Regions from separate parts of the Streptomyces sp. NPDC001530 genome, predicted to be linked through region 2. Evidence: riboswitches for the same ligand, from Rfam matches in the RefSeq annotation. Region 2 holds a riboswitch; the other holds the start of a gene.
The links. A riboswitch is a leader RNA that binds a small molecule or an ion and turns the genes downstream of it on or off. The one in region 2 is predicted to bind glycine.
Positions count from the first base shown of each region.

Region 1 (15,502 bases), on a different contig from region 2:
TCTCGTCCCGCAGAATCCGTCGTGACAGCCGCTCCTTCGGAAAAGAATCGGCCACCGACCCCGCCTCCACCTGCACTCCCGCCTCCAGTTGAGTAATCCCGCCTCATCCCCATCTTCGCCCCGCTAGGGTCTCGAAAGAAGTTACGAAGATCGTGCGCGACAGGCCGTTGGGGGACCGCCGCCGTACGGGGCGTACCTCCCCTTTGTCTGTCTTACGGCTGTCTCACGGCTCGAGGCTCAGCAGGGAGGGGCACCACGTCATGGGACGTCACAGCTTGCCCGACGAGTACGGGGCGGGCGCCACCGACCCCCGTCCCCGCGCGCGCCGTCGCAACGTGGCCATCGCGACGGTGCTCGTACTGACGGTCGCGGCGGGCACGGCGGCCGCGGTCCGCGGTGGCCTGCTCTCCTTCGGTGCCTCCTGCCAGGACGACGCCGTGCGCCTCAAGGTCGCCGCGTCGCCGGACGTGGCGCCCGCCCTCAGGGCCACCGCCGACCACGCCCGCAAGCACAACATCACCTCCGACGGCCGCTGCCTCGACGTCAGCGTGACCGCGCGCGAGTCGTACAAGGTCACCGACGCGCTGCGGTCGGGCAAGAACACCGACGTCCAGGTGTGGGTACCGGACTCCGACGTGTGGGTGCAGCGCGTCACCGCGGACAGCGCCGCGACCGAGGTGACCAACGCGGGCAACATCGCGTACTCGCCCGTCGGCGTCGCGATGGTCCCGTCGGCCGCGAAGTTTTTGGGATGGCCCAAGAAGACGTACACCTGGACCGAGTTGGCCGGCGCGACGATGACGAGCGACCGGCTGAAGCTCGGCGCGGCCGACCCGACGCGCAGCGCGACCGGTCTACTCGCGCTGACGCAGCTCAGCACCGCCGCAGCGCAGACCAAGGGCGGCGACACCCAGGCGGCCGCCTTGGCGAAGGCCCTCTCGCAGCGCACATCCGACAGCGACAGCCAGGTCCTGGACACACTCCCCCGCGACTCCTCCGGCACCGAGCAGAGCAACCCGAAGCGCAACCAGGCGCTGATCCTCTCCGAACAGGCGGCGTTCACGCACAACTCCGCGGCCGACAGCGGCGACGGGCTCGACCTCTTCTACCCCAAGGACGGATCACCCCAGCTCGACTACCCGTTCACGCTGGTCGACGAGCCGCGGCTGAGCACCGACCAGAGTCGCGCCGCCCTGCGGTTCATGACGCTGCTGGGCGAGTCGGAGCCCCAGCGGATCCTGGAGAGGCACGGCTTCCGCACGGACGACGAGAACCCCTCGGACACGCTGGTCACCGAGGCCGGCGGCAGCTCCCCGCAGCCGTACGCGCAGGCCACGGCCGAACCCGCGTCGGCGAAGGCACTCCAGGAAGCCCTCGGCATGTGGACGATCACGGTGCAGAGCGCCCGCATCACCACAGTCGTCGACGCCTCCTCCTCCATGTCCGAGCCGGTGCCGGACACCGGGCAGTCCCGGATGGACGTCACCAAGGCGTCCCTGCTGCAGGCCCTCGCCACCTTCACACCCGAGGACGAGATCGGACTGTGGAAGTTCTCCACGAAGCTCGACGGCGACAAGGACTACCGCGTGCTCGTGCCGACCGAGCGGCTCGGCGACCGCGAGGGCACGGGCACCAGCACCCAGCGGGACAAGCTGTCGGCGGCCTTCAGCGCCCTGGAGCCCGTGCCCGGCGGTGCGACCGGCCTGTACGACACCATGTTGGCCGCGTACAGGGCGGCCATCTCCTCCTATGCGAAGGGGAAGTTCAACGCGCTGGTCCTCCTCACCGACGGTGTCAACCAGGACCCCGGCAGCATCTCGCGCTCCAGTCTCGTCGCCCAGCTGCAGAAGCTCACCGACCCAGAGCGCCCGGTGCCGCTGATCGCGATCGCGGTGGGCCCGGACGCCGACAAGGAGGAGGTCGAGCAGATCGCCAAGGCGACCGGCGGCTCGGGCCACCAGGTCAACGACCCTTCCCAGATCCACTCGGTGATCCTCAAGGCCATCGTGCAAGCAGGCAGCCAGAGCTGAGGATCAGCCCGTCATGGGGGTCCCCCCTGTTCGAGCGAAGCCGAGAACTTGGGGGAGTTTGAGGACGCGCGCGAAGCGCGACAAGCGGGGCTCTGGGGGCGGCAGATACGGGTCGGGTAGGGGCGGAGGGGGCGAAAACCCGTTAGGCACCCACGCGCAACGGTCCACGTTCACCCCAACGGCACCGGCTCCGGCAGCCCCACCGGCCAGGTGTGCACGGGCTCCCCGAGGTGCATCAACTCGCCGTACCGCCTCGTCGTCGCTGCCAGCGCGGCATCCCGCCCGAGCCCCTTCTCCATGGCCCGGTGGAAGGTGGCCGCCTGCCAGGTCGCGCCGTTGACGCGCAGTCGGCACCGGTCCTCGATCACGCCCAGGTAGAGGTCCCGGTCGGCGGGCTCGACCCCCCACGCGTCCAGCCCTGCGGCGGCGAGCGGCAGCAGTTCGTCGCGGACCAGGTTCACGGCATCCACCCGCATGGTCCCGCCGTACCGGCCGCGCCGCGGCCACTCCAGGCGGGCGTCGATGCCATGGCGGCAGGCGGCGTCGAAGTTGGCGGCGGCGGACTCGAAGGACAGCCGCGTCCACACGGGCCGCGCCTCCTCGGCGAGGGCGCGGACGAGCCCGTAGTAGAAGGCCGCGTTGGCGATGACGTCGGTGACGGTGGGGCCCGCGGGCAACACCCGGTTCTCGACGCGCAGATGCGGGACGCCGTCGGCGATGCCGTACACCGGCCGGTTCCACCGGTACACCGTGCCGTTGTGCAGCACGAGTTCGGCGAGCTTGGGGATGCCTCCGCCGCCGAGGACGGCCAGCGGCTCCTCGTCGTCGCAGATGGGCAGCAGGGGCGGGAAGAAGCGCAGGTTCTCCTCGAAGAGGTCGTACGCCGACGAGATCCACCGTTCGCCGAACCAGGTGCGCGGTCTGACTCCTTGCGCCTGCAGCTCGGGCGGCCGGGTGTCGGTGGACTGCTGGAACAGCGGGGGCCGCGACTCGCGCCACAGCTCATGACCGAACAGGAACGGCGAGTTGGCACCCACCGCGACCTGCGCGGCGGCCACCGCCTGCGCCGCGTTCCACACGTCCGCGAACCGGCCCGGGGTGACCTGGAGGTGCAACTGCACGGAGGTGCAGGCGGCTTCGGGCGCGATGGATCCCGACGTACAGACGAGGCGCTCCACGCCCTCGATGTCCAGGGCGAAGTCCTCGCCGCGGGCGGCCACGATCTGGTCGTTGAGCAGGGTGTAGCGGTCGACGTCCGACAGGTTCGAGGAGACCAGGTCGCCCTGGCCGAGCGTCGGCAGAATGCCGATCATCACGATTCCGGCGTCGACTTCGCTCGCTTTCCGATGGGCGTACGCGAGCGAGGTGCGCAACTCCTCTGCGAGCCGGTCGAATACCCGGCCGCCCAATCGGTGGGGGGCTATGTTGACTTCCAGGTTGAACATGGCGAGTTCTGTTTGAAAATCGCGGCTTGCAATCCTTTCGAGCACTTGCGCATTCATCATCCGGGGCATGCCGTCGGGTCCTGCGAGATTCAACTCGATCTCCAGCCCCATGAGATTCTTCGGACGATCGAACCGCTTCTCCTCCAGCAGCCGCTCGAGTCCCGTCAGACACTGCCGGAGCTTGCCGCGGTAGCGCTGGCGATCGGACAGGTCGAACGGCCCTGCCACGACCTTCTCCCCCATCGAAGTGTCCCTCCTCGGATGGGCAGGCCCATGCTCCGGCCCCTGGCGTCCCGGGTCACGGGGGATGATGCCCAGGCAACGCGATCGATAACGCCCCGCACGAACCCGCCGACCGCTACGCTGGATTCGGGCCCCGGGCACATTCACCGGGCATGGTGCAATACGCAAGTTACCGTCCGACATGATCTCGTGAAAAACGCCGACGAGAATCGGCCGACCGCTCCGGCGAAGCATTCCGAGGTCATCGCGTCGCATCCGCACAGAACCGGGATGAACCTCGCGTTTCGTCGACCGAATACCGCCTTGCTCTTCATATTCACGACGGCTAGACGAAACATCATCTGAACACGTGTCGTATAAACTCCGCAAACGAGGCAGAGAGTTGGCGCTCGCGGTCTTGGTCCTGTCGTCAAGGTGACGTACGGCAGGCCACACCCTGTCGGCAGATCCTGACCCCTCGCCCCTCTGACCCCGAGAGCTGACAGCGTCGTCCGCCCCCGCCCTCGCGCCACCGTGCCTGTCGAATGAGAGGCGACCCACCATGCCGCTGCACGTACCCCCGGCTCCCGCGCCCGCCCTGCGCACCGTCCTCACGGCACTCGGTTCCCCCACCGCTGTCCGCGAGGCCCGCACTCCGTCCCTGCGTATGGCCCAGGGACCCGTCACACCCGAACTCCCGTTGCCCGTACACGTCCTGGAACGGATCACTCCCGCGGGCGCCTCCGCCACCCGGCTCGCCGGGTGGCGTTTTCTGATCCGCTGCGCCGACCGCGCGGTGGCCGCGGCCGACACCATGCTCACCCCCGACGGCTGGGCCTTCTCACGCTTCTTCGAGGGCCCGTACATCACCGCCACCGAACGCGCGATGCGCCAGGCGGAGAGCATGCAGCAGTCGTACCAGGCCCGCCTGCTGTCCGTGCCCGAGCTCTACATGCTCACGCTCTGGCTGCACGGCGACTGCGCCGCGGACGGCGCCGCCGGCCACCCGGCCGCCACCGACCTCCTGGTCCCGTTGGCGCCCGCCCCGCCCGGCATCGCCGCCCACCGCCCGCACCGCGTCGCCGAACTGCTGCCGGTCCTCACCCACCGGGTCACGCCCGCCCCGCTGCTCAGCTCACCCGCGTAGCGCACGCCCAGCCTCTGTGCCCCGCCGCCACCCATTCGGCCGCGGGGCACGTCGCTGTCTGAGCCCGCGACAGCAGACCGCTCATCAGGGCCGTAGCGCGCTCGTACGAGGGAAACGCGCACCTCAGCCCCACCGGACTAGCCCCATTCGGCCACCTCGAACCACCCGAAGGGACAGTGCAGTTGGACTGAACCGTCCGCACGAGTGATGCGTCATCAACCTGTGAGAAGCGGTGCCGCTAAATCCCTGCGGAATGACGCCCGTAGGGCAACACTGGGTTCCAGACCACACACCAAACGGGGGGCGGCCATGAACACATCGAGCCGCGGGACAGAAACCACAGCCATCACTCACCTCTCAACCCAGCGAAAGATCCCATCCATGTGCCAGCACCAGCCACCGTGTCCGTCAGCCGAATCAGCCGACCGGGAGTCCGCCCGTCTCGTGGCGCACCACCCGGAGCAGGGATGGAGCCTGCTGTGCAACGGCGTTCTGCTCTTCGAGGACACCGGTGAGCTCCTGCCGGACGGCAAGATCATCGACCCGCACCGCCCGTTGATGACGGCCGCCTGAGCCACACAACAGGGCGGCCCTGAAAAGCCGCCCAGACATACGAGGGGCCGGCCCGGAGACGTACTCTCCGAACCGGCCCCGACGCGTGTCCGAGGGTGATTACTCCCCGTAGGCGTTCACGTCCCGAGCGCTGATCAGTCCTCGTAGGCGTCCAGCGGCGGGCAGGAGCAGACCAGGTTCCGGTCGCCGTACGCCTGGTCGATGCGGCGCACCGGCGGCCAGTACTTGTCCGCGGTCGAGACGCCGGCCGGGAAGACGGCCTCCTCACGGGTGTACGCGTGCTCCCAGTCCCCGCCGAGCGCGGCCGCGGTGTGCGGCGCGTTCCGCAGCGGGTTGTCGTCCGCCGCCCACTCGCCCGAGCCGACCTTCTCGATCTCCGTGCGGATCGTGATCATCGCGTCGCAGAACCGGTCGAGCTCGCCCAGGTCCTCGGACTCGGTCGGCTCGATCATCAGCGTGCCGGCCACCGGGAACGACATCGTCGGCGCGTGGAAGCCGTAGTCGATCAGACGCTTGGCGATGTCGTCGACGGTGACACCCGTCGCCTTGGTCAGCGGGCGCAGGTCGATGATGCACTCGTGCGCGACGAGCCCGCCCGGACCGGTGTAGAGCACCGGGTAGTGCGGCTCCAGACGCTTGGCGATGTAGTTCGCCGACAGCACCGCCACCTGCGTGGCGCGCTTGAGGCCCTCGCCGCCCATGAGCCGGACGTACGCCCACGAGATCGGCAGGATGCCCGCGGAGCCCCACGGAGCGGCCGAGATGGGGCCGACTCCGGTCTCGGGACCGGCGGCAGGCTGCAGCGGGTGGTTCGGCAGGTACGGCGCCAGGTGCGCGCGCACGCCGACCGGGCCGACGCCCGGACCGCCGCCGCCGTGCGGGATGCAGAACGTCTTGTGCAGGTTGAGGTGCGAGACGTCACCGCCGAAGTGGCCCGGCTTGGCGAGGCCCACCAGCGCGTTCAGGTTAGCGCCGTCGACATAGACCTGGCCGCCCGCCTCGTGCACCTGCGCGCAGATGTCGGCGACGTGCTCCTCGAACACCCCGTGCGTCGAGGGGTACGTGATCATCAGCACCGCCAGCTCGTCGCGGTACTGCTCGATCTTGGCCCGCAGGTCCTCGACGTCGATCTCGCCGTCGTCCGCGGTCTTCACGACCACGACCTTCATGCCGGCCATCACGGCGCTCGCGGCGTTCGTGCCGTGCGCGGAGGACGGGATGAGGCAGACGGTGCGCTGCTCGTCGCCATTGGCGCGGTGGTAGCCGCGTACGGCGAGCAGACCGGCCAGCTCGCCCTGCGAACCGGCGTTGGGCTGCAGCGACACGTTGTCGTACCCGGTGACCTCGGCGAGCCGCTCCTCCAGCTCACGGATGAGCGTGAGGTAGCCCTCAGCCTGCTCGGCGGGCGCGAAGGGGTGCAGCTGACCGAACTCGGGCCAGGTGACCGGCTCCATCTCCGTGGTCGCGTTGAGCTTCATCGTGCAGGAGCCCAGCGGGATCATGCCGCGGTCGAGCGCGTAGTCGCGGTCGGCCAGCTTGCGCAGGTAGCGCAGCATCGCGGTCTCGGAGCGGTGCTGGTGGAAGACCGGGTGCGTGAGGTAGTCGTCGCTGCGCAGCAGCGCGGCAGGCAGCGTGTCCTCAGCCGACGTGTCCAGCGCCTCGACGTCGCCCTCGACACCGAAAGCGGTCCACACGGCGCCCAGCTGCTTGCGCGTGGTGGTCTCGTCGCAGGAGATCGACACGTGGTCGGCGTCGAGGAGGTGCAGATTGACCCCGCCCTCGCGCGCGGCCGCCACGGCCTCGGCGGCCCGGCCCGGGACCCGCACGGTCAGCGTGTCGAAGTACGCGCCGTGCACGACCTCGACCCCGCCCGCCGTCAGACCCGCGGCGAGGATCGTGGCGTAGCGATGCGTACGCCGCGCGATGGTCTTCAGGCCCTCGGGACCGTGGTACACGGCGTACATGCCGGCCATCACGGCGAGCAGCACCTGAGCCGTACAGATGTTGCTGGTCGCCTTCTCGCGGCGGATGTGCTGCTCACGCGTCTGCAGGGCGAGGCGGTACGCCTTGTGCCCGTCCGCGTCGACGGACACGCCGACGAGGCGACCGGGCAGGCTGCGCGCGAACTTCTCGCGCACCGCCATGTATCCGGCGTGCGGCCCGCCGAAGCCCATCGGCACACCGAAGCGCTGCGTCGTACCGACCGCGATGTCCGCGTCCAGCGCACCCGGCGAGGTGAGCAGGGTCAGGGCGAGCAGATCGGCGGCGACGGTGACGACCGCGCCCAGCTCGTGCGCCTGCTCGATGAGCGGCTTGATGTCCCGTACGGCACCGGAGGCGCCCGGGTACTGGATCAGTACGCCGTTGATCTCGCGCGCGGCGATGTCGGCCGGGATGCCCTCGCTCAGATCGCCGACGACGACCTCGACACCGGTCGGCTCGGCGCGGGTCTCGATGACGGCGATGGTCTGCGGCAGCGCGTCCGCGTCGACCAGGAAGAGGCCCTTCTTGTTCTTGCCCATGCGCCGGGACAGCGCCATGGCCTCGGCGGCGGCGGTGCCCTCGTCGAGCAGCGAAGCGCCAGAGGTCGGCAGCCCGGTCAGCTCGGCGACCACGGTCTGGAAGTTCAGCAGCGCCTCGAGGCGGCCCTGCGAGATCTCCGGCTGGTACGGCGTGTACGCGGTGTACCAGGCCGGGTTCTCCATGACATTGCGCAGGATCACCGGCGGCGTGAAGGTGCCGTAGTAACCGAGGCCGATCATCGAGTCGAGCACCTGGTTGCGGTCCGCGAGGGAACGCAGCTCGGCCAGTACCTCGGCCTCGGTGCGCGCGCCCGGCAGCTTCAGCGCCTCGGCGTTCTTGATCACGTCCGGCACCGCGGCGGCCGTCAGCTCGTCGAGCGAGCCGTAACCGACCTGCGCGAGCATCTTGGCCCGTGCCTCGGAGTCGGGCCCGATGTGGCGCTGCTCGAAGGGGATTCCCTGTTCGAGCTCGGAGAGCGGAATGCGATGGGCGGTCATTGCGGAGGCCTCCTGGTCTGACGCGACCTTCGAGGGGCACCCCGGCACGGGTACCCCGACGGCCTCCCCCTCTGTCATCTCAACCTGAGAGTTTCACCGGCCCGTCCAGGGACGACCCGGTTTTCACCGTCGGTGAGAGCGGAAGCCGTCGACACCCGCCCTGCTTTCCAGAGTGACCTCGTCCGTGCGGTACGTGAGCCTGAGAGATTCCGGGGAGGATTTGCTCCTTCGGCGCCTCCGATGAAGTCTGGAGGACTCTCCCGCACGGGGTCAGCAGCCGCCTGCCAGCCTACCAGCGAGGACTAGACCCGAGTCTTCGAGTGGCCGCCTTCCTGAATGTGCTCTTTTGTAGTGCTTACGGATGAGTTGCGACCAAGTGGAGGGACCGTGCAGACCGACATCGATCCGCGCAACCTGATCGGCCGCAAGGCGTTCGACCGCAATGGCATCAAGATCGGCACGATCGACGAGGTCTACCTCGACGACGCGACCGGGGTCCCGGAGTGGGCGGCCATACGCACTGGCCTGTTCAGCAGGGACGCCTTCGTGCCCCTGGAGCCCAGCGAACTCGTCGAGGGCACCCTGCGTATCCCCTTCGACCGGGCCCTGATCAAGGACGCCCCCGACTTCGGCGTCGGACGCCACCTCTCCCCGGAACAGGAACTCCAGCTCTACCACCACTACGGCCTCGACGTGGGACCCCCTCCCCCACCACCGGACCGCGACTTCGGCCACTTGGCAGGAACGGACGAGGCTTGACGCAACACCTTGGGCTCCGCCCCGCGTCCCTTCAGGGGCGCGGGGCTCTGCCATCATGCGCCTTCGCCGCGTGGGCGCGACCAGCCACAGACGGCTTGCAGTGCCGAACCGGCCTCAGCGGTCACGGCGAAATGGCTTATGCCCTCCCGGACGCGCCGGCGGACACGCCTGGCACATCCCCGGGTCTTCGCGGCACCAACGGCAGCGGATCCGCCGGCTCCAGCTCGGGATCATCGATCCGGAACGTCCGTACGCGCCCGGGCTCGGAGTAGGGCGTCTCGAACCGCACGGTGACCCGTCCGAGGCCGCTGCCCTGCACCCACCCGTGCCCGTACTCGGAGTGCCGCACGTCGTGCCCCGCAGGCCAGCGCCGCTCGGCGGGCGGCACATGCTCCTCGGCGGACTCCTCCGACGTCTCGTCCGCGGAGTGCTCCTGAGCCGCCGGCTGCTCCGCCGCGGCCTGTGCCTGCGCCTGTGCGAACAGGTCCTCCTGCGTGTAGTCGGCGAGCCCGGACACACCGACCCCCAGCAGTCGTACGCCACCGGTCGTGTCCACAGCCTCCAGGAGTCGCGCGGCGGCCTCTCGTACGACCGTGGGGTCGTCCGTGGGCCCGCGCAGCGTCTCGGACCGGGTCAGCGTCGAGAAGTCGTATCTGCGCACCTTCAGGACGATGGTCCGCCCCGACAGCCCGGCCCCGCGCAGCCGCCGCACGCATCGGTCGGCGAGCCGCTGCACCTCCATACCGACCCGCACCCGGTCATGGATGTCCACGTCGTACGTGTCCTCGACCGACACCGACTTGGTCTCCCGCTCGGCCACCACGGGCCGCTCGTCGTGCGCGAGCGCCATCGCGTACAGCGCGTGCCCGTGGGCCTTCCCCAGCAGCCGTACGAGCTCGTCCTCGCCCGCCTCGGCGAGCTCCTCGACCGTGGTGATCCCGGCCCGCCGCAGATGGTCCCCGGTCGCGGGCCCCACACCCGGCAGCGTCCGCACCGACAGCGGCCCCAGCAGAGCGCGCTCGGTCCCCGGCTCTATCAGCACGAGGCCGTCGGGCTTGGCCTGCTCCGAGGCGATCTTCGCGAGCATCTTGGAGGCGGCGAGCCCCACCGACCCCGTAAGGCCCGTGACGGCCCGGATCTCCGCGCGCAGCTTCACCCCTGCCAGCCGCGCCGAAGACTCGTCCCAGGCCGTCCCACCCGCCTCCAGGTCCACGAAGGCCTCGTCCAGGCTCAACGGCTCCACCAGCGGCGACAGGGCCCGCAGCAGCCCCATCACCTGGTCGCTGACCTCCCGGTAGAGCCCGAAGCGCGGCACGAGATACGCGGCGTTCGGCGCGAGCCGGCGCGCCTGGGCCATGGGCATCGCCGAGTGCACTCCGAAGACGCGTGCCTCGTACGAGGCGGTGGCGACGACTCCGCGGGGTCCGAGCCCGCCCACGACGACGGCCTTCCCGCGCAGGCTCGGCTTGGCTGCCTGCTCCGCCGAGGCGAAGAAGGCATCCATGTCGAGATGCAGGATCGTGGGCGCGGTTCTCACATCTCCGATGCTGCCCTACGCCACTGACAATGCCCCGGCACCCCGGGGCATCACGTCAGACCTCGCGCTTCAGACCGCGCGGTTGCGCCGCCGCGCCAGCTCGTCCGTGGGGTTGTGTCCGACGAGCGTCTCGCCGGTGTCCACGCGCTCTCCGTGCAGCTGCGAGAGGGCGCTCTCGACGTCCCGCCACACCACGCCCACGGCGATCCCGAAGACCCCCTGGCCACCCTGGAGCAGCGCGTGGACGTCGTCGGGGGACGTGCACTCGTAGACCGTCGCGCCGTCACTCATCAGCGTCATCCGCTCCAGGTCCCGGAAGCCACGCTCCCTGAGGTGCTGGACAGTGGTGCGGATGTTCTGCAGCGAGACCCCGGTGTCGAGGAACCGCTTGACGATCTTCAGGACGACCACGTCCCGGAAGCTGTAGAGGCGCTGCGTCCCCGACCCGTAGGCGGGCCGCACACTCGGCTCGACCAGACCGGTTCTCGCCCAGTAGTCGAGCTGCCGGTACGTGATGCCCGCGGCCGCGCACGCCGTGGGACCGCGGTAGCCGATCTCCTCGGAAACCGCCCCTCCCTCGCCAGGCACTCGCTCGCCCGGCACTGCCGTCGGCCGCCGCGGAATGTGATCGGCCGCGCTGCCGTGAAGCGGGTACGGGCCGCTCTCCCCCAGACCGCGTCCGGGGGCACCCCCAGCCGTACCGTCGCCGCTGCTTCTCACGCCGACCTCCGTCCTTGACCTGCCCTCTCGACGGTAGGCAGTCACCAGGGGTGCGTCAACGATCGCCACACTCGGCACGCCGAGTGATAATCACCCTAAGAGTGGTTTCCCGTGCCCCACCGCGGGGAAAGGCTAGCCGAATGCTCTCGGCGCGGACCGCGGCACACCACACTGGCCGCGGGCAATTGCCGCCCTGAGCGTGCTCCGACGCTCCTGTGCGTCACTGGCTGTTGGTGCCGAAGTCCTCGGGCGAGATCTGGTCGAGGAACTCGCGGAACTTCTCCACCTCGTCCTCCTGCTCGTCCGGGATCGCGATGCCGGCGTCGTCGAGCACTCCGTCGCTGCCGTAGATCGGCGTCCCGGTACGCAGGGCCAGCGCTATGGCGTCGGACGGACGCGCACTCACCTCGACCCCGCTGGCGAACACCAGCTCCGCGTAGAAGACGCCCTCACGAAGGTCCGTGATGCGCACTTCGGTGAGCTCCTGGCCGACGGCCTCCAGCACGTCCTTGAACAGGTCGTGGGTCAGCGGTCGTGCGGGGGCCATGCCCTGCTGGGCGAAGGCGATCGCCGTCGCCTCCCCCGGTCCGATCCAGATGGGGAGGTAGCGGTCGCCTCCCACTTCACGCAGAAGCACGATCGGTTGGTTGGAGGGCATTTCGACCCGGACACCTACGACATCGAGCTCGTTCACACAGCAACCCTAGGCCGTGCCCGGGACGTTTGGGTAGTCGGGCCGAGAACGGGTGGACGATCCACAGCGTGGGCGGGCGCCCCGGATCAGGGCAGTCGCACGCCGAGCGCGGTCTGCACCAGCGCCGCGTGCAGCTTCACCGTGAGACCCGCCAGCTCCTTCGTACGGGCCTCCGCGTGCGCCCTGGTCTGCGGATTGCGGTGGCGGCGCAGCGGGGCCACCACCTGGTCCACCAGGCCCGCGTCGCGGTCGGCCGCGGCCTTCATCGCGCGCAGATGGCGCGGCTCGATCCCGAACCGTCCCAGCTCGACGACGAGCGCGGCGACGGTCACCGCCTCGGCGTCGTACGCACCGTCCGGCAGCGGCGCGATCAGCCCGTACGACTCCCACTCCTCGAGCTCCGGCTCGCCGATCTCGGCGGCGGCCAGCAGCTCGGCACGACCCACGCGGGCCGCTGTGGGCGCCTCGGGCTCCCCGAAAAGGTCGCCGAGCGGCTCCCCCTCGCCGCAGTCGCGCTGACGCCCCACGGACGGCAGGCGCACCGGCTCACCGCGCTCCAGTGCGTCCAGATGCTCGCGGATCACCTTCAGCGGCAGATAGTGGTCCCGCTGCATCCGCAGGATGTGGCCGAGCCGCTCGACGTCGTTCGCGCTGAACTTGCGATACCCCGAGGGGGTCCGCTGCGGCTCGACGAGCCCCTCCGACTCCAGGAACCTGATCTTGGAGATGGTGACTTCGGGGAACTCGTCGCGCAGCACGTTCAGCACCACGCCGATGCTCATCAGCCCACTGTCCGTGGCGGCGGTACCGCTGCCGGCACCGCCGCTCGGTGTTTGAAGCATGGACCTTCCCTGGGAGTCCCCCCGGACGGGGTCCGGGGGGAGCGTCAGATGCCCCGCTGGCTCGCGTAGAACACCAGCCGGTACTTGCCGATCTGCACCTCGTCACCGTTCGACAGAGCGACCTGGTCGATCCGCTCACGGTTGACGTACGTGCCGTTCAGGCTGCCGACGTCGGCCACCGTGAACGTGCCGTCCGCGGCGCGACGGAACTCCACATGGCGGCGCGACACTGTCACGTCGTCCAGGAAGATGTCGCTCTGCGGATGACGCCCGGCCGTGGTCAGCTCGCCGTCCAGGAGGAAGCGGCTGCCCGAGTTCGGGCCACGGCGCACCACCAGGAGCGCCGAGCCGAGCGGCAGTGCGTCGACGGCCGCCTGCGCCTCCGGGGAGAGCATCGGCGAGGGCGTCTGGCCCGTCACCTCGGCGTCATAGGCCTCGAGGCCCGAAATGGAGATCGTGGACGTCGTCTCGGACGGACGCTCCGCTCCGCCCCGCAGCGGTGCACCGCAGTTGGAGCAGAAGCGGCTGTTCTCCGCGTTGCGGTTACCGCACCTCGTACACACCAGGGCCGACATGGATGGATCCTCCTGCCGCGGCTGCCCACCAGGGGCATGGGACGCGTACGGATCGGGGGCAAACCCTCCACCCGTACTTGAGGTTGACGGATCCCCGAAACCTATGCGGCCGGACTGGGCAGGGTCAACAGACGGCGCGCCCTGACCACCGGAAATGTCACCGACCTGGTCCCGGAACAGCGGGCGGTCGCCGCCCTGACCCTCCATGTCTCCATGGCGTGGTGCACGGTGCCGGGCAGTCGCGTTGTCACCACTGCCCTCTCGTGCGCTCTTGCCGAACAACTTCGCAAACAACTTCACGGGCGATTCCCCTTGACCGAAACAGACCCGCCCGTGGGGCAGGACGAACCCTGATTGAACACACCGGTCGACCCGGACATCCTCACAACGTCCGTATCCACCAAACAGTTTCCACCACGCACCACCCATTCGGTGCGCCGACCCCCCGCAACCTCATGCCCTCGCCGGGCGCCCCTCATGCGGCCCCGGCTCACTGGGGGGACGACCGAGCGTAGTCAGGCCGCTTCGCCGGTCGCAAGGCGTCCACAATGATCTTCGTCGAGCGATCCACCGTGACGGTGGCCTGCTCCTTCTCCAGCGTCTGCACCACGCCTCCGGGGATGTTGAGCGCCGGTTCCAGGTCCTGCGGCTTGCCGATGACCTTGAAACGGTAGGGCTGGGTGATCTTGTTCCCGTCGACCTTCACTCCGCTGCCGGAGTCCGTCAGATAGGTACTGGCGACGACGCGTACGCCGTTCACCTGGATCGCCTCCGCGCCGGCCGCGCGCAGCTCCTGGATCGCGTCAAGCAGCATGTCCGCCTTGACCGTCCCCTTCGTGTCGTTGATCGTCAGGGTGATGCCGGGTCCCTGCGCGGCCACGGTGCCCGCCAGAATGCCGAGTTGCTTCTCCTTCTCGACCGTCTGTTTGCGAGCCTCCTCGGCCTGGTTCGAGCTGTTCTCCAGCTCGGTGCGCTGATCTTCGAGACCCTGCTTCTCGTCCTCAAGACGCTGAGTACGGTTGTCGAGTTCATCGAGGATGCGTACGAGATCTTCCTGACGTGCGCCGCGCAGGGCGCTGCCACTGTCGCTGTTGGACGCGACCTGGACGGCCAGGCCGAAGCCGAGGCCGAACAGCAGCACGGCGACGATGAGTTGCGCTCGCGTCACACGCGGCGGCCACAGACCCTTGACCAGCCGTTGACGGCCGGTCAACGACGGCGCTGCGTCCTGTGCGTGCTGCTCCTGCTCCGAACTTCCGGGAGGCACGGTGGGCACCTCTTCGGGCAGCTCCTTGCGCAGCCGGTTCTCCGGGGCCCCGGCGGGCCGGGGGGACTCGGCGGACCGGGAGGAGTCGGCAGGCCGGGAGGACTCGGCAGGCTGGGGGGTCTCGCCCTCGTTGCTCATCGGCCTCACGCCCGGAACACGTGCCGGCGGATCGCCGCGGCGTTGGAGAAGATGCGGATGCCGAGCACGACCACGACACCCGTGGAGAGCTGGGCACCCACGCCCAACTTGTCGCCGAGGAAGACGATCAGCGCGGCAACGACCACGTTCGACAGGAACGACACCACGAAGACCTTGTCGTCGAAGATGCCGTCGAGCATCGCGCGCAGGCCTCCGAACACGGCGTCGAGCGCCGCCACGACGGCGATCGGGAGATAAGGCTCGACGACCGCCGGAACCTCGGGCCGGACCAACAATCCAGCCACGACTCCCACGACGAGGCCCAGTACGGCGATCACGATGTGCCCTTCTCTGTGCTCGGCTGCGCTGTACGTACGATCACACTTGGTGCGGCGGACAACCGGACGTCGTCTTCGACGGAAATGCTGGTCCGGATCCCGAAGTTCTCCTGCAGGGCGTGCAGATACAGCCCGTCGGCACTGTTCTGGAACCTGGTGCTGAGCCGTTTGCCGTCCCCCACCGCGAGCACCGTG
Region 1 covers NZ_JBIAVS010000010.1:370,521-386,022, forward strand. Annotated here, with positions in the region: gene ACFY0T_RS22770 (CPBP family intramembrane glutamic endopeptidase) at 1-76, opposite strand, end outside; gene ACFY0T_RS22775 (substrate-binding and VWA domain-containing protein) at 261-2,030, shown strand; gene ACFY0T_RS22780 (glutamate--cysteine ligase) at 2,201-3,718, opposite strand; gene ACFY0T_RS22785 (hypothetical protein) at 4,260-4,844, shown strand; gene ACFY0T_RS22790 (DUF5999 family protein) at 5,226-5,417, shown strand; gene gcvP (aminomethyl-transferring glycine dehydrogenase) at 5,552-8,437, opposite strand; glycine riboswitch at 8,615-8,710, opposite strand; gene ACFY0T_RS22800 (PRC-barrel domain-containing protein) at 8,825-9,196, shown strand; gene ACFY0T_RS22805 (DNA polymerase IV) at 9,333-10,733, opposite strand; gene ACFY0T_RS22810 (MerR family transcriptional regulator) at 10,803-11,453, opposite strand; gene ACFY0T_RS22815 (bifunctional nuclease family protein) at 11,674-12,147, opposite strand; gene ACFY0T_RS22820 (MerR family transcriptional regulator) at 12,234-12,989, opposite strand; gene ACFY0T_RS22825 (FHA domain-containing protein) at 13,034-13,993, opposite strand; gene ACFY0T_RS22830 (DUF881 domain-containing protein) at 14,055-14,969, opposite strand; gene ACFY0T_RS22835 (small basic family protein) at 14,975-15,307, opposite strand; gene ACFY0T_RS22840 (DUF881 domain-containing protein) at 15,304-15,502, opposite strand, start outside.
Region 1: it holds a riboswitch for glycine, as region 2 does, so the genes downstream of both, gcvP (aminomethyl-transferring glycine dehydrogenase) here and gcvT (glycine cleavage system aminomethyltransferase GcvT) in region 2, are expected to answer to the same signal.

Region 2 (15,502 bases):
TCGCCGAACCACTGGTGGGCCAGCTCGTGCACGATGGTCGACTCGGAGCGCACGGCGGAGTACGCGGGCTTCGTCTGCACCTCCAGCGAGAAGCCGGCCTCCGGCATGTCGTCGACGATCGCGCCGGTCTCCTCGAAGGGGTAGGGGCCGAAGACCTGCGACCAGTAGTCGGTCGCCTCGGCCGTGACGCCGTACACGTCGACGCTGTTGCTGTTCGCGAGCACCGGGTCGATGGCGACGTAGATGGGTGTCCCGGCGGGCGTGGTCCCGCTCTTCACGTCGAACTTGCCGATGGTCGCGGTGGCGAGATAGGTGGCCATGGGCTTGGTCTCGCGCCAGTGCGTGACGGTCTGGTCGCCCTTGTCGTACGTCGAGACGAGCCGCCCGTTGGAGACGCCCGTCAGGCCCTTCGGGGCCTTGATCCGGATGTCGTACGTGGCCTTGTCGGCCGGGTGGTCACTGGAGGGGAACCAGGTGGAGGCGGCGTTGGGCTCACAGGCGACGAAGACGCCGTCGGCCGTCTTCATCCACCCGTAGTCGGAGCCGAAGACGATGGGGCCGCTGAGAGGTTCGGGGACACCGCCGTAGGTGGCGCTCACCGTGAAGGTCCTGCCCTTGGACAGGGCGCCTCGCGGGGTGATGTGGATCTCGTCGCCCTCACGTGTGAAGTCGGCGCGTCTGCCGTTCACTTCGACCTTCGTCACCTCCAGCTTCTGGAGGTCCAGGTCGAAGGCGGAGAGGTTCTGGGTGGCGCGGGCCGTGATGGTCGTACGGCCGTCGAGGCGGTCGGTGTCCGGGTTGTACGCCACGTCGAGTTGGTAGTGGCGGGCGTCGAAGCCGCCGTTGCCGAGCTGGGGGAAGTAGGAATCGCCGATGCCGTCGGCGCCCGGGGTGGGGGCGGAGGAGGCGGCGATGGCGAGGAAGGAGGCCGCCGCGGTGGCGACGGTACCTAAACGTGCCGAACGGGAGAGTGCCATGAGCGTCCCTTTCGAACGTGTTCCGAACTAACGGACACGCAGGACTCTGCACTCTCCCGTGGGGGCATGTTCATGACTTTGCCAAGTCGTCATGGCCTACTTGTCGGTTGACTCCTGACGATCGGCTTCCGCAACCTCGGCTTCGGGCTCCGCCTCAGCCTCAGACTCGGTTACGGCCGCGGCCTCGGCCTCGGCTTCGGCAGGCGCGTCCGAGGTCTCCTCGGACGCCGCGGGCTCCTCCGAAGAGGTCTCCTCCGACGCCACGGGCTCCTCCGAGGACGTTTCCTCCGACGCCACGGGCTCCTCCGAGGACGTTTCCTCCGACGCCGCGAGCTCCTCCGCGGAGGTCTCCTCCTCGGCCACCGGCTCCTTCGAGGGAGCCTCGGCCGGAGCCACCAGCTCCACCGCCTTCTTCGCCGCCGACAGCAGCACCGTGTCCTGCGGCGCCTGGTCCTCGGCGTTCTCCGGGTGGTGGCAGGCGACCTGCTGACCGGGCTTCAGCTCGATGAGCGGGGGCTCGGTCGTCTTGCAGATCTCCGTGGCCTTCCAGCAGCGCGTGTGGAAGCGGCAGCCGCTCGGCGGGGAGATCGGCGAGGGCACGTCGCCGCGGAGCAGGATCCGCTCGCTCTTGGTGCCCCGGCGCTTGGGGTCCGGCACCGGCACGGCCGACATCAGGGCCTTGGTGTACGGGTGCATCGGCGCCTCGTACAGCGAGGTGCGGTCGGCGAGTTCGACGATCTTGCCGAGGTACATCACCGCGATGCGGTCCGAGACATGGCGGACGACGGAGAGGTCATGCGCGATGATCACGTACGTCAGACCGAGCTCGGACTGCAGGTCGTCCATCAGGTTCACGACCTGCGCCTGGATCGACACGTCCAGCGCGGAGACCGGCTCGTCCGCCACGACCAGCTTCGGCTTCAGGGCGAGCGCGCGGGCGATGCCGATGCGCTGGCGCTGGCCGCCGGAGAACTCGTGCGGGTAGCGGTTGTAGTGCTCGGGGCTCAGGCCCACCAGCTCCAGGAGCCGCTGGACCTCCTTCTTCACGCCGCCCTCGGGCTCCACGCCCTGGAGCCGGAAGGGCGCCGAGACGATCGAGCCGATGGTGTGCCGGGGGTTCAGCGACCCGTACGGGTCCTGGAAGATCATCTGGATGTCCCGGCGCAGCGGGCGCATCCCTCCCGCGCTGAGCCGGGTGATGTCCTTGCCCTCGAACTCGATGGTGCCGCCGGTCGGGTCCTGGAGCCGGGTGATGACCCGCCCCATGGTCGACTTGCCGCAGCCGGACTCGCCGACGACGCCGAGGGTCTCGCCCTTGCGGACCTCGAAGTCGATGCCGTCGACGGCCTTGACCGCGGCGACCTGGCGCTGCAGGACGCCCTTCCGGATGGGGAAGTGCTTCTTCAGTCCCTGGACCCGGAGCAGGACCTCGCGGTCGTCCGAGCCCTTCGCGGAGTCCGCGCGGTCGTCGGAGGCCGCTGCCTGCTGCGGGATCACCGCGTCGGCGGCGTCCGTTTTCTTCGTCTCACTCACAGCTTCGGCGCAATCTCTTCGGTCCAGATCCGCGTACGGTCCTCCTGCGAGAGGTGGCAGGCGGTGTAGTGCCCGCTGCCGACCAGCTGCAGTTCGGGGCGCACGGTACGGGTGACATCGCCCTTGGGCAGGTCCGCGTACGGGCAGCGCGGGTGGAAGGCGCAGCCCGAGGGGACGTTGATGAGGCTCGGCGGCTGGCCCTTGACCGGGATGAGCCGGTCGGAGGTCTCCCGGTCGATGCGGGGCATCGAGCCGAGCAGACCCCAGGTGTACGGGTGCTGCGGCTGCTCGAAGATCGTGTCGACCGGACCGCGCTCCGCGCACCGGCCGCCGTACATCACCAGGACCTCGTCGGCGATCTCGGCGACCACGCCGAGGTCATGAGTGATGAGGACGACCGCGGAGCCGAACTCCTTCTGCAGATCCCGGATGAGGTCGAGGATCTGCGCCTGGACGGTGACGTCGAGGGCGGTCGTCGGCTCGTCAGCGATGAGCAGCTCGGGGTTGTTGACCAGCGCCATCGCGATCATCGCGCGCTGCCGCATACCGCCGGAGAACTCGTGCGGGTAGCTGTCGGCGCGCTTGGCGGGCTCGGGGATACCGACCCGGTCGAGCATCTCGATGGCCCGCTTGCGCGCGGTCTTCTTGTCGACCTTGTGGTGGACGCGGTACGCCTCCACGATCTGGTTGCCGATCGTGTAGTACGGGTGCATCGCCGAGAGCGGGTCCTGGAAGATCATCGCCATCTCGCGGCCGCGGAGCTTGCGCACCTCGTCCGGGTCGGCGTTCACCAGTTCCTTGCCGCCCAGCCAGATCTCGCCGGACATCTGGACGTTCTTGCCGCGCGCGCCGAGCCGGTGCAGGCCCATGATCGCCAGCGAGGTGACGGACTTGCCGGAGCCTGACTCGCCCACGATGGAGAGGGTCTTGCCCTTCTCCACCGAGAAGCTGAGCCCGTCGACGGACTTGACCAGGCCGTCGTCGGTCGGGAAGTGCACCTTGAGGTCGCGCACTTCGAGGAAGGCGCTCGGCGCGTCCGACGGGGCGGAGACGGGCTCGCCGACCGCGGCGCCGGTCTTGGACAGTTCGGTCACGAGAGCCTCACCCGCGGGTCGGCGGCGGCGTACAGCAGGTCCACCAGGAGATTTGCGATCACTACGAAGAAGGCGGCGAGCAGGGTGACGCCGAGGATCTTGGGCAGGTCGTTGTCGGTGATGCCATCCACCGCGTACTCGCCGATGCCGTGCAGCGAGAACACGGTCTCGGTGATCACGGCGCCGCCGAGCAACAGGCCGAGGTCCATGCCGAAGACCGTGATGATCGGGGTGAGCGCAGCGCGCAGTCCGTGCCGGACCACCACGTTGCGCTCCCGCAGTCCCTTGGCTCGGGCCGTGCGGATGAAGTCCTCGTTCATCGTCTCCAGCATGCCCGAGCGGGTGAGCCGCGCGTAGATGGCGGAGTACAGGAGCGCGAGTGAACACCACGCGGGGAAGAGCGTGTTGGCCCACTGCGCGGGGTTCTCGGTGAACGGGACGTAGGTGCGGCCGAAGATCGGCCACTGGTAGGTGAAGAGGAGGAGCGCCAGGTTGCCCGTGAAGAACATGGGCAGCGAGACACCGGCGAGCGCGACGCCCATGAAGGTGCGGTCGAAGAACGAGCGCGGCTTCAGCGCGGAGATCACACCGACCGTCACACCCGAGATCAGCCACAGCACGGCGGCGCCCCCGGCCAGCGAGAGGGTGATCGGAAGACGGGAGGTGAGCTCCGGCCAGACCGCCACGTGGTCCTTGAACGAGTAACCGAAGCAGGGTGCGTCGCAGTGCACCGTGGTGGGGCCCAGGTTATAGGTGGCGCCGCCCACGATCCCCTTGATGAAGTGCCAGTACTGGACGTACAGGGGCTGGTCCAGACCGAGGTTGTGCTTGACCGCGAGGATGTCGGCCTTCGACGGACTCTTCCCGATGTACTGCTGCGCCAACTGGTCGGCGGTCTGGCCGGCCATCCGTGGCAGCAGGAAGAAGATGGCGAAGGTGACCGCGGAGACGACCAGCAGCAGGATCACTGCCGCTACCGTCCGACGGAGGATGTACGAGATCACGGGGATCGGCGCTGGTGCCCGCGGGCCGCGAAGCCCGCGGGCACCAATGCCTTCACCTGCCTTCCGGGGCTGCTACTTCTTCGTGGTGCCGATGTTGAGGTAGTCGTACTGACCGCTGAAGGCCGCCGTGGAGACCACGTTGGTGGCGTTCTGCGGGCGGGCCAGCAGCACCTTGAAGTAGGTCAGCGGGACGAGGACGGCGTCGTCCATGGTCTGCTTGTCGATCTGGGTGTAGAGGCTGTTGCGCTCAGTGGTGTCCTGAGTGCCGATCGCCTTCGCCAGGAGAGCGTTCACGTCCTTGTTGTCGTACTGCGACAGGTTCGTGTTGCCCGACTGGCTGATCGCCTTGCCGTTCAGGATCTGCTGCAGGAAGCCGTAGCCGGACGGCCAGTCGGCGCCCCACTGCATCATGATCAGACCGATGTTGTTCTTCTCGGTGAACTTCGGGACACCGGCGTAGTCGGTGAAGTACTTGCCCGACGGGTACTGCTTCAGGCTGGCGTTGATGCCGACCTTCTTCAGCGAGTTGATGATCGCGGTGGCCGCGTCGATCTCCTGCGGGCGGTCGCTGCGCGCCGAGATGTTCGTGCTGATCGTCGACTTGCCGCAGGCCTTCAGCTGCTCCTTGGCCTTGGCCGCGTCGCCCTTGCTGCCGGTGGACGCGTAGACGTCCGACTTCTCGTAGCCCGGGATGTCCGGCGGGAGAACGGTGGAGGCGATGTCACCGCGGATCGGGCCGCCCTCGGCGGTCTGCACCGAGACCTTGTCGATCGCGTACTGCACGGCCTTGCGGCACTCGACCTTGTCGAACGGCTTCACCTTGGTGTTGATCGCCATGTAGACGAGACGGCCACCGTAGGTGTTGTCCGTGCCCGCCTTCTTGTCGGCGGAGGCGAGCACCTGGGCCTGGGTCGCGGCCTGGACACCCGTACCACCGAGGTCGATCGCGTCGCCGGCCAGGACGTCCTTGTCGATCGTCTCGGCGTTGACCTTCAGGTTGACGACGATCTTGTCCGGGTACTGCTTGCGCAGCGGGTCGGTCTTCGCGTCCCAGTTCTCGTTGCGGACGAGGACGGCCTGCTTGCCCTCGGAGTAGCTCTGGAACTTGTAGGAACCCGAGGAGACGATGTTCTTGACGTAGTCGACGCCCTTGTCCTTCGCCTGGGGCACCGGAGCCGTCTGCGGCGCCGCGACCAGGTAGTCGAACTCCTGGAAGGCCTGGTTCAGGTGGAAGACGACGGTGGTGTCGTCCGGCGTCTCGATCGACGACAGGCCCTTGGCGCTCTTGTCCTTGTAGGGGCCCTTGTACTTGTCGCCGCCGGCCATGAACTGCTGGAAGTAGTTCGGGCCGAGGGAGAGCACGTCACGCGCGAAGTTCGAGCGCTCGACGGCGTACTTGACGTCCTTCGACGTGATCGCCGAGCCGTCCTGGTACTTCAGGCCCGTACGCAGCTTGTACGTCCAGGTCTTGCCGCCGTCGCTCGGAACGCCCTTGCTCGCGGCGAGGTCCGGGACGAGGGTGTTGCCCTCCTCGCCGGCGCCGGGCTGGAACGTCATCAGCGGGCGGGCGTACAGCCGGCTGAAGTTGTACATGTACGCGTAGTACGTGTTGCCGGGGTCGAAGGAGTCCGGGACATCGGACAGCTCGTAAGTGACCGTGCCCCCCTTCTTCGTGGAGGCGTTGACGACATCCTTGGTCGCTGCGTTGGCCCCAGCTGATTTGGTGTTGTCGTCGTTCTTGTTGTCATCGGCCTTGCTGCAGCCTGCAAGAAGCAGGCTCGCGGAGCCGATGGCCGCAACTGCGGCCAGCGCTGACCTTCGCATGATGGGCGGGTTCCCCTCCATTGTCGGAAACTTGATGGGCTCTCGGTGTACTGCAGGCATCAGCGGCTGCGCGGGTCGAGAGCGTCGCGGAGACCGTCGCCGAGCAAGTTGAACGCCAGCACGGTCACGAAGATGGCGAGGCCAGGCACGATCATGTACTGCGGGTCGACCTCGTAGAAGGTGACCGCCTCCCTGAGCATGCCGCCCCAGGACGCCTGCGGGGGCTGGATGCCGACCCCCAGGAAGCTCAGGGACGCCTCGAAGAGGATGTTGGTCGGGATGAGCAGTGTCGAGTAGACGATGATCGGGCCGACCAGGTTGGGCAGCAGCTCCCGGAAGAGGATGTACGGGCCCTTGGCGCCCATGCCCCGGGAGGCATCCACGAACTCCCGCTCGCGCAGGGCGAGCGTCTGGCCGCGGACGATCCGGCCCAGGTAGGGCCAGTTGAAGAAGCCGATGACGAAGATCAGCACGCTCAGGTGGAGCGGGAGCCCTTCGAGGCCGAACGCGCCGCCCTGCAGGGTGGCGGAGATGGAGATGGCGAAGAGCAGGAGGGGGAAGGCGAGGAAGGTGTCCATCAGGCGGCTGATGATCGAGTCGACCCGGCCGCCGTAGTAGCCCGCGACGACGCCCATGATCGCGCCGATCACGTTCGACAGGATCGTGGCGCCGAAGGCGACCACCAGCGACACCCAGGAGCCCTCCAGGATGCGGGTGGCGATGTCGCGACCGAACTTCGGGTCGACACCCAGCGGGTGATCAGCGCTCATCCCGCCGAAGTCGCCCTTGGGGAGCGAGGTGTTGGGATCGATCAGATCCTGGTGGAACGCGTTCGGGTCCAGCCCGAACATCGCCTGGATGGGCCGCGCGAGCACGGCCACCAGGATGAGCAGCACGACAATGACACCGCCGGCGACCGCCACCTTGTCGCGCTTGAAGCGCGTCCAGGCGATCTGTCCCAGGGAACGGCCCTCGATCTGCCCCTTGTCGACTCCGGCAAGCACGGCCTCAGGCTGTGCTTCCGTTGCCGCCCCGGTGGTCTCGATCGGTGCGGTCACAGTGACCCGACCCCTCTGACCGGTGGTGACCGGCCTACGCCCGCCGCTGTCTGCGGCTTGGTTCACTTGCATGCCGGGAGGGACCGCAGATGGTGCGGAGTGGTTTCCCGGCTGATCCTTCGACTTGCACTCGCTCACAGGATCGATGACCCCATGTCTGATGGGCGAGTCTTCAGTGCCGCCACGATCACGTGCCAGGCCTGATGGAGAAAGTATGCGCAACCGTGATGCTCTTAGGGGGATTCCGTTATCCGAACAGTGGGTAACGAGAGGCGGACGGGGGGCAGTTGGGTCGAAAGGGACCACGGGGCACTCTTTCAGTGCACTTCATCCCCAATACGGACATCCATCCCTTACGTCCGCTCCCCCGCAGGTCAGCCGCGAGGGGCGGACGGGACGAAACCGTCCGGGTCCGCCGAGCGGACGCGGTCCCCGGGTCAGTAGCCCCCGCGGGCCGGCGGATAACCGTAGCCGCCCGCCATCGGCGCCTGCGCCGGAGCCGCGTGCGCCTCGCGGTCGTAGAACGGCCGGGCATTGGCCCGCAGCCACATCGCCACCGGGTCGTACTCGTCGGACATCGCGACGGTCGAGACGGGCAGCCCGTCCGGGACCGCGCCGATCGACTGCTGCATCATCGCGCGCACCGAGTCGACGGCCGGCGGCGAAGTGTCGTACACGTCCAGGCCGATGGCCAGATAGGGCGACCCGAGCGCGGGCTGCACCCAGGCGCGGCGCAGCGATCTCACGGCGGGCGTGCGGTGCGCGTTCTGTGTGAGCAGGGCGTAGAACTGCGGGATCTCGATGCCCGGTTCGGAGAGCCGGAGCGGGCCCGCGGGCTGTCGCTCCAGGCCCGTGGCGATCCGGCGCAGGTCCAGCCAGGGGATGCCGACGCCGCCGCCCGGGGCGTGCGGATTGAGCCAGAGGCCGAAGTGGTCGGGGTACAGGGTGCGGGCGACGTCGAGGCCGTCGACCACCTCGTACGAGCGGTTCCAGCCGCTGGCCGAGAGCTCCTGGGCGGAGGTGACACAGGGCGCGTACCCGAAGCCGTCCACCTCCATGTTCCCGTACTGGGCGTCCGGGGAGCCGGCCTGGCCGTGCCAGAGCAGCATCCAGACCTGGCCGGACGAGGGGGTCGCGAGCGCGCGAAGGAGCGCCTCGTAGGCGTCGTAACGCCCGGGCGTGACTTGGCGCAGCATGTGCTCGACCTGCCCGGCCGCGGTGCCGCTGGCGCTCACCTATACCGCCCCTTCGAAAGGTTGCCCCGGATATGAAACCAGCTTAAGTGGAGCTGCCGTCAGCAACCGCCGAAGAGCTAGGGACCTGTTGTCGCCTCGCGGGTGCGGGTAGTTCGTGGCTGGTCGCGCCCACCCGGCGGAGCCGCAGAATGTCACGGCCCCGCGCCCCTTTGGGGCGCCCCCCTGAGGCGCGTTCAGTCAGTGGCCGTGCTGGTAGAAGGGGCGCACCTGGGCTCGCATCCAGTCGCCCACCGGGTCCTGGGCCACGTCCAGGAGGACCAGGTTCACCGGCCACTGCATCGGGACCTTGTTCAGGGCCCGGCCCAGCGCCTCCATGGGAAGCAGTCGCAGGTCGCCCTCCCACTGGGAGAGTTCCACGCCGATGAACATGACCGGGTCGGCGGTCTCGATGGCGGCCAGACAGCGGCGGGCGGTCAGGACGACGCCGATCCCGGCGAACTCGGCCGAGGCGGCGGAGAGGAAGTCCACCGGGTCTTCCTGCCAGTCCGGTTCGAAGAGGCGCACCCGGCCGCCGCTCGCGGGCCCGTCCAGCGGGGTCCGCCCGGCCCGGCACAGCTCGGCGACGACGAGCGGCGGAAGCGGTACGCCGACCACGCCGTCCGGGTTGACGGCGATGCCGACCTGCGGGGGCAGCCCGCGGGCGAACTCGACGGCGGGCGCGATGGTGTACGACATGTGGCCGCCGGTGACCTGACGGAACTGCTCCTCGGAGCTGAAGACGGGGACGTACGCCTGGCCCTCGATCTCCAGCGTCGGCAGGTCGAGCGGGCCGCTCTGCGGACCGCCGCCGCTCGGCAGGGGCACCCAGACGAAGCTGCGGCCGAGGACCTCGACGATGCGGGCGCCCGCCGAGGGCACGCCGAGGGACGCGGCGAGCACCTCCTCCAGTTCGTTGCCCGGCCATCCGCCGTGCGGATGCGGGTGCGGGTGCGCCGGTGCCGGGAATTCGGTGAATTCGGGGAAGTCCATCTGTCTGCCTACCGCCTGCTGTGAACCACTGTTCCGGCTGGCAAGGTTAGTGGGCTCCTGCGACCGGTCGTGGTGGGCTCAGCCGCCGAAGTCGATCCGGCGCAGTACGTCGGCCGCGTCCCGGTCGATGAGGACCGCCGAGCCGCAGCCCTCCGGCAGGTCGCCCTTCTCGACGGAGCGCAGCAGCCGGGCGACCGCGCCGCGGTGGCGCGCGAACGCGTACCGCGAGACGCCGCGGCCGCGCTCGCGCTGGCCCTCCAGGGCCGTGCCCGGCGTGACGTCGAGCAGCAGCAGGTGCAGCGCGCCGCCCCGGCGCCGGGCCTCGCGGGCGAGCCAGCGGCGCACCCAGGCCTGCGTACCGCAGTCGTGCACGACGACTCCGGCGCCGGAGCGCAGTGCGCGGCGCAGGCCCGCGTAGTGGGCGAGGCGGACGAGGGGGCGGTAGACCGCGTAGGGCAGCCAGCGGGCCATCCGGTCGTCCCAGCGGTCGCGGGTGTCCTGGGAGTCGATGCGCGCGCCAGTGACGGCCCGGCGCATCAGCGTCGACTTGCCGCTGCCCGGCAGCCCGGTGACCACCACGAGGTCCGAGGCCCCGAAGTACAGCCCGTGGGGGCTGTGTCCCGCGCGGTCCCTGAGGTCGCGGACGACGGCCGTCGGGAGCGGGCCGCACGCCTGCCGGGCCGGGGCACCGGGCTGCTTGGGCAGCGCGATGCCCGAGGTCGTCGCGTACGCCGTGGTCCTGTTCACCGTGATCGTCCTCCCCTTGGGTCTGGAGTCCCATCCCCGTCGAGTGTAAAGAGAAGGTAATGCGCGGTGCTTCCCGTTTCGGTACGTGGACTGCCACAGGCCGGTTACAGGTCTCTGTGTGCCGCTGGGAAAGGTGCCCCTGCCGTGCCGGGCGGATGCGTGCAATGATGTGCGCGCCAACTGCATACCGGCCGCTTGAATCCGCGCGGGAGAGTTCCCAGTGACGTACTGACGTACGTCGTCCTGGGGCGCCGAAGGAGCAAGTCCCTCCCTTGAATCTCTCAGGCCCCGTTACCGCGCGGGCGAGGCACATCTGAAAAGCGGGCCGCTGACCAGTGGCTCCACCCAAGGTGCAAGTCAGGACCACCGTTTCGCGGGGTCGTGATGAACCTCTCAGGTTCCGATGACAGATGGGGAGGAACGACCTCGCCGTCATGCCTTGGGAGCACCACCGATGAGCAACGCACCCCGTCACACCGCGCTCGATGCCCTGCATCGCTCGCTCGGCGCGACGATGACCGACTTCGCAGGCTGGGACATGCCCCTGCGCTACGGCTCCGAGCGCGACGAGCACCTCGCCGTCCGTACGAAGGCCGGACTCTTCGACCTCTCGCACATGGGCGAGATCACGGTCACCGGCCCGCAGGCGGCCGCTCTCCTGAACTACGCGCTGGTCGGCAACATCGCCTCCGTCGGCGTGGGCCGCGCCCGCTACACCATGATCTGCCAGGCGGACGGCGGCATCCTCGACGACCTGATCGTGTACCGGCTGGCCGACGCCGAGTACATGGTCGTCGCCAACGCCTCCAACGCCCAGGTAGTGCTGGACGCCCTGGTCGAGCGTTCCGCGGGCTTCGACGCTCTCGTGCGCGACGACCGTGACGCGTACGCGCTGATCGCCGTGCAGGGCCCCGAGTCCCCCGGCATCCTCAAGTCGCTGACCGACGCCGACCTGGACGGCCTGAAGTACTACGCGGGTCTGCCCGGCACGGTCGCGGGCGTCCCGGCGCTGATCGCGCGCACCGGCTACACCGGCGAGGACGGCTTCGAGCTGTTCGTGGCCCCGGCCGACGCCGAGAAGCTGTGGCAGGCGCTGACCGACGCGGGCGCCCCGGCCGGGCTCGTCCCCTGCGGCCTGTCCTGCCGCGACACGCTGCGCCTGGAGGCGGGCATGCCGCTGTACGGGCATGAGCTGAGCACCTCGCTGACCCCCTTCGACGCGGGGCTCGGGCGGGTCGTGAAGTTCGAGAAGGAGGGCGACTTCGTGGGGCGTGCCGCCCTGGAAGCCGCCGCCGCCCGCGCCGAGGAGAACCCGCCGCGGGTGCTCGTCGGCCTGATCGCCGAGGGCCGTCGCGTCCCGCGCGCCGGGTACTCCGTCGTCGCCGACGGCAAGGTCATCGGCGAGGTCACCTCCGGGGCCCCCTCCCCCACGCTGGGCAAGCCGATCGCGATGGCGTACGTCGACGCCGCGCACGCCGCGCCGGGCACGGCCGGGGTCGGCGTGGACATCCGGGGCAGCCACGAGCCGTACGAGGTCGTGGCGCTGCCCTTCTACAAGCGCCAGAAGTAGAGACTGAGCGCGGTCCAGAAGTAACCAAAAGCGACACCACGCGCTTCTTCCCTGCTCACCAGCAGGTTCAGCAGTCCCCCATTCACGAGCACTCCCCCGCGTACAGGAGAATTCAGGCCATGAGCAACCCCCAGCAGCTGCGCTACAGCAAGGAGCACGAGTGGCTGTCGGTCGCCGAGGACGGCGTCTCGACGGTCGGCATCACCGAGTTCGCGGCCAACGCGCTCGGCGATGTCGTCTACGCCCAGCTTCCGGAGGTCGGTTCCACGGTGACCGCGGGTGAGTCCTGCGGCGAGCTGGAGTCGACGAAGTCGGTCAGCGACCTGTACTCCCCGGTCAACGGCGAGGTCACCGAGATCAACGAAGACGTGGTCAACGACCCGTCGCTGGTGAACTCCGCGCCCTTCGAGGGCGGCTGGCTGTTCAAGGTGCGCGTCGCACAGGAGCCGGCCGACCTGCTCTCCGCCGACGAGTACACCGCCTTTTCCGCCGGCTGAGAGGTCGTAGAACATGTCGCTTCTGAACACGCCCCTGCATGAACTGGACCCGGACGTCGCCGCCGCCGTCGACGCCGAGCTGCACCGCCAGCAGTCCACCCTGGAGATGATCGCCTCGGAGAACTTCGCTCCGGTCGCGGTCATGGAGGCCCAGGGCTCGGTCCTGACCAACAAGTACGCCGAGGGCTACCCGGGCCGCCGCTACTACGGCGGCTGCGAGCACGTCGACGTGGTCGAGCAGATCGCCATCGACCGCATCAAGGCGCTCTTCGGCGCCGAGCACGCCAACGTGCAGCCGCACTCCGGGGCCCAGGCCAACGCGGCCGCGATGTTCGCGCTGCTCAAGCCGGGCGACACGATCATGGGTCTGAACCTCGCGCACGGCGGGCACCTGACCCATGGCATGAAGATCAACTTCTCCGGCAAGCTCTACAACGTGGTCGCGTACCACGTGAACGACGAGACCGGTCAGGTCGACATGGCCGAGGTCGAGCGCCTCGCCAAGGAGTCCAAGCCGAAGCTGATCGTGGCCGGCTGGTCGGCGTACCCGCGTCAACTGGACTTCGCCGAGTTCCGCCGGATCGCGGACGAGGTCGGCGCGTACCTGATGGTCGACATGGCGCACTTCGCCGGCCTCGTCGCGGCGGGCCTGCACCCGAACCCCGTGCCGCACGCCCACGTCGTCACGACCACGACCCACAAGACGCTGGGCGGCCCGCGCGGTGGCGTGATCCTCTCGACGGCCGAGCTGGCCAAGAAGATCAACTCCGCGGTCTTCCCGGGTCAGCAGGGCGGTCCGCTGGAGCATGTGATCGCCGCCAAGGCCGTCTCCTTCAAGGTCGCCGCCTCGGACGACTTCAAGGAGCGCCAGCAGCGCACGCTCGACGGCGCGCGGATCCTGGCCGAGCGCCTGGTCCAGGACGACGTCAAGGCCGTCGGCGTGGACGTCCTGTCCGGTGGCACGGACGTGCACCTGGTCCTGGTCGACCTGCGCAACTCCGAGCTGGACGGCCAGCAGGCCGAGGACCGCCTCCACGAGGTCGGCATCACGGTCAACCGCAACGCCATCCCGAACGACCCGCGCCCGCCGATGGTCACCTCCGGCCTGCGCATCGGCACGCCCGCCCTCGCCACCCGCGGCTTCCAGGCCGAGGACTTCACCGAGGTCGCGGACATCATCGCCGAAGCGCTGAAGCCGTCGTACGACGCGGAGGCCCTGAAGGCCCGCGTGTCCGCTCTGGCCGACAAGCACCCGCTGTACCCCGGCCTGAAGTAGTTCGTACGGAACGTACGATTTCTCGGGGCGCCGCGCACACTGGTTGTGTGTGCGGCGCCCGCCCCCTGCATCACCCCGTTGTGAGGAGTTCCCGTGGCCATCTCGGTCTTCGACCTGTTCTCGATCGGCATCGGCCCGTCCAGCTCCCACACGGTGGGGCCGATGCGCGCGGCACGTATGTTCGCCCGGCGGCTGCGCAACGACGACGTACTGGAGTCGGTGGTGTCGATACGCGCCGAGCTGTACGGCTCGCTGGGCGCGACGGGCCACGGCCACGGCACTCCGAAGGCCGTACTGCTCGGCCTCGAGGGCGCCTCACCACGGACGGTGGACGTGGAGGGGGCCGACGAGCGGGTCGAGGAGATCAAGTCGGCGGGCCGCATCCGTCTGCTCGGCGACCACGAGATCGACTTCTCCTTCGACGACGACCTGATCCTGCACCGCCGCAAGGCGCTGCCGTACCACGCGAACGGCATGACGCTGTGGGCGTACGGCGCCGGGGGTGCGGAGCTGCTGTCGAAGACGTACTACTCGGTCGGCGGCGGCTTCGTGGTCGACGAGGACGCGGTCGGCGAGGACCGCATCAAGCTGGACGACACGGTCCTGAAGTACCCCTTCCGCACGGGCGACGAGCTGCTGCGGCTGACCCGCGAGACGGGCCTGTCGATCTCGGCCCTCATGCTGGAGAACGAGCGGGCCTGGCGCACCGAGGAGGAGATCCGCGAAGGTCTCCTCGCGATCTGGCGCGTGATGCAGGCGTGCGTGTCGCGCGGCATGTCCCGCGAGGGCATCCTGCCCGGCGGTCTGAAGGTCCGCCGCCGCGCCGCCGTCTCGGCCCGCCAGCTGCGCGCCGAGGGCGACCCGCTGGCCCACGCGATGGAGTGGATCACTCTCTACGCGATGGCCGTCAACGAGGAGAACGCGGCGGGCGGCCGTGTGGTCACCGCCCCCACGAACGGCGCCGCGGGCATCATCCCGGCGGTCCTGCACTACTACATCAACTTCGGGGCGGGCGCAGCCTCCGAAGGAGAAAAGGAAGACGGCGTGGTCCGCTTCCTGCTGGCCGCGGGCGCGATCGGCATGCTCTTCAAGGAGAACGCCTCCATCTCCGGCGCCGAGGTCGGCTGCCAGGGCGAGGTCGGCTCCGCCTGCTCGATGGCCGCCGGCGCCCTCGCCGAGGTCCTGGGCGGCAGCCCCGAACAGGTCGAGAACGCCGCCGAGATCGGCATGGAGCACAACCTCGGCCTGACCTGCGACCCGGTCGGCGGCCTGGTCCAGATCCCCTGCATCGAGCGCAACGGCATGGCCGCGGTCAAGGCCGTCACGGCGGCCAAGATGGCCATGCGCGGCGACGGCTCCCACAAGGTCTCCCTCGACAAGGTCATCAAGACCATGAAGGACACGGGCGCCGACATGAGCGTCAAGTACAAGGAGACGGCGCGCGGCGGGCTGGCCGTCAACATCATCGAGTGCTGACACCGCGGAACCGGACGAGGCCACCGACACGGGGCTGCGCCTGTGGACGACCTGCCCGGCCCGCCGCCGCCGACTTGGCTGCGGCAAAGGGGAGTTGGGACGTGCACGCTGGTGTCGCAGAAGCTGGGCAGCATCGTCTACAAGCCGTCGGACCTGCTCGGCTCGACGTACTCGACGCTGGACGCGGCCACGAAGGCCAACGCCGGCCCTCACGGGACGCG
Region 2 covers NZ_JBIAVS010000013.1:6,431-21,932, reverse strand. Annotated here, with positions in the region: gene ACFY0T_RS26360 (M1 family metallopeptidase) at 1-977, opposite strand, end outside; gene ACFY0T_RS26355 (dipeptide ABC transporter ATP-binding protein) at 1,074-2,510, opposite strand; gene ACFY0T_RS26350 (ABC transporter ATP-binding protein) at 2,507-3,604, opposite strand; gene ACFY0T_RS26345 (ABC transporter permease) at 3,601-4,608, opposite strand; gene ACFY0T_RS26340 (ABC transporter substrate-binding protein) at 4,681-6,453, opposite strand; gene ACFY0T_RS26335 (ABC transporter permease) at 6,492-7,490, opposite strand; gene ACFY0T_RS26330 (enhanced serine sensitivity protein SseB C-terminal domain-containing protein) at 7,928-8,725, opposite strand; gene ACFY0T_RS26325 (enhanced serine sensitivity protein SseB) at 8,924-9,715, opposite strand; gene ACFY0T_RS26320 (AAA family ATPase) at 9,794-10,468, opposite strand; glycine riboswitch at 10,659-10,769, shown strand; gene gcvT (glycine cleavage system aminomethyltransferase GcvT) at 10,917-12,032, shown strand; gene gcvH (glycine cleavage system protein GcvH) at 12,152-12,529, shown strand; gene glyA (serine hydroxymethyltransferase) at 12,543-13,805, shown strand; gene ACFY0T_RS26300 (L-serine ammonia-lyase) at 13,899-15,281, shown strand.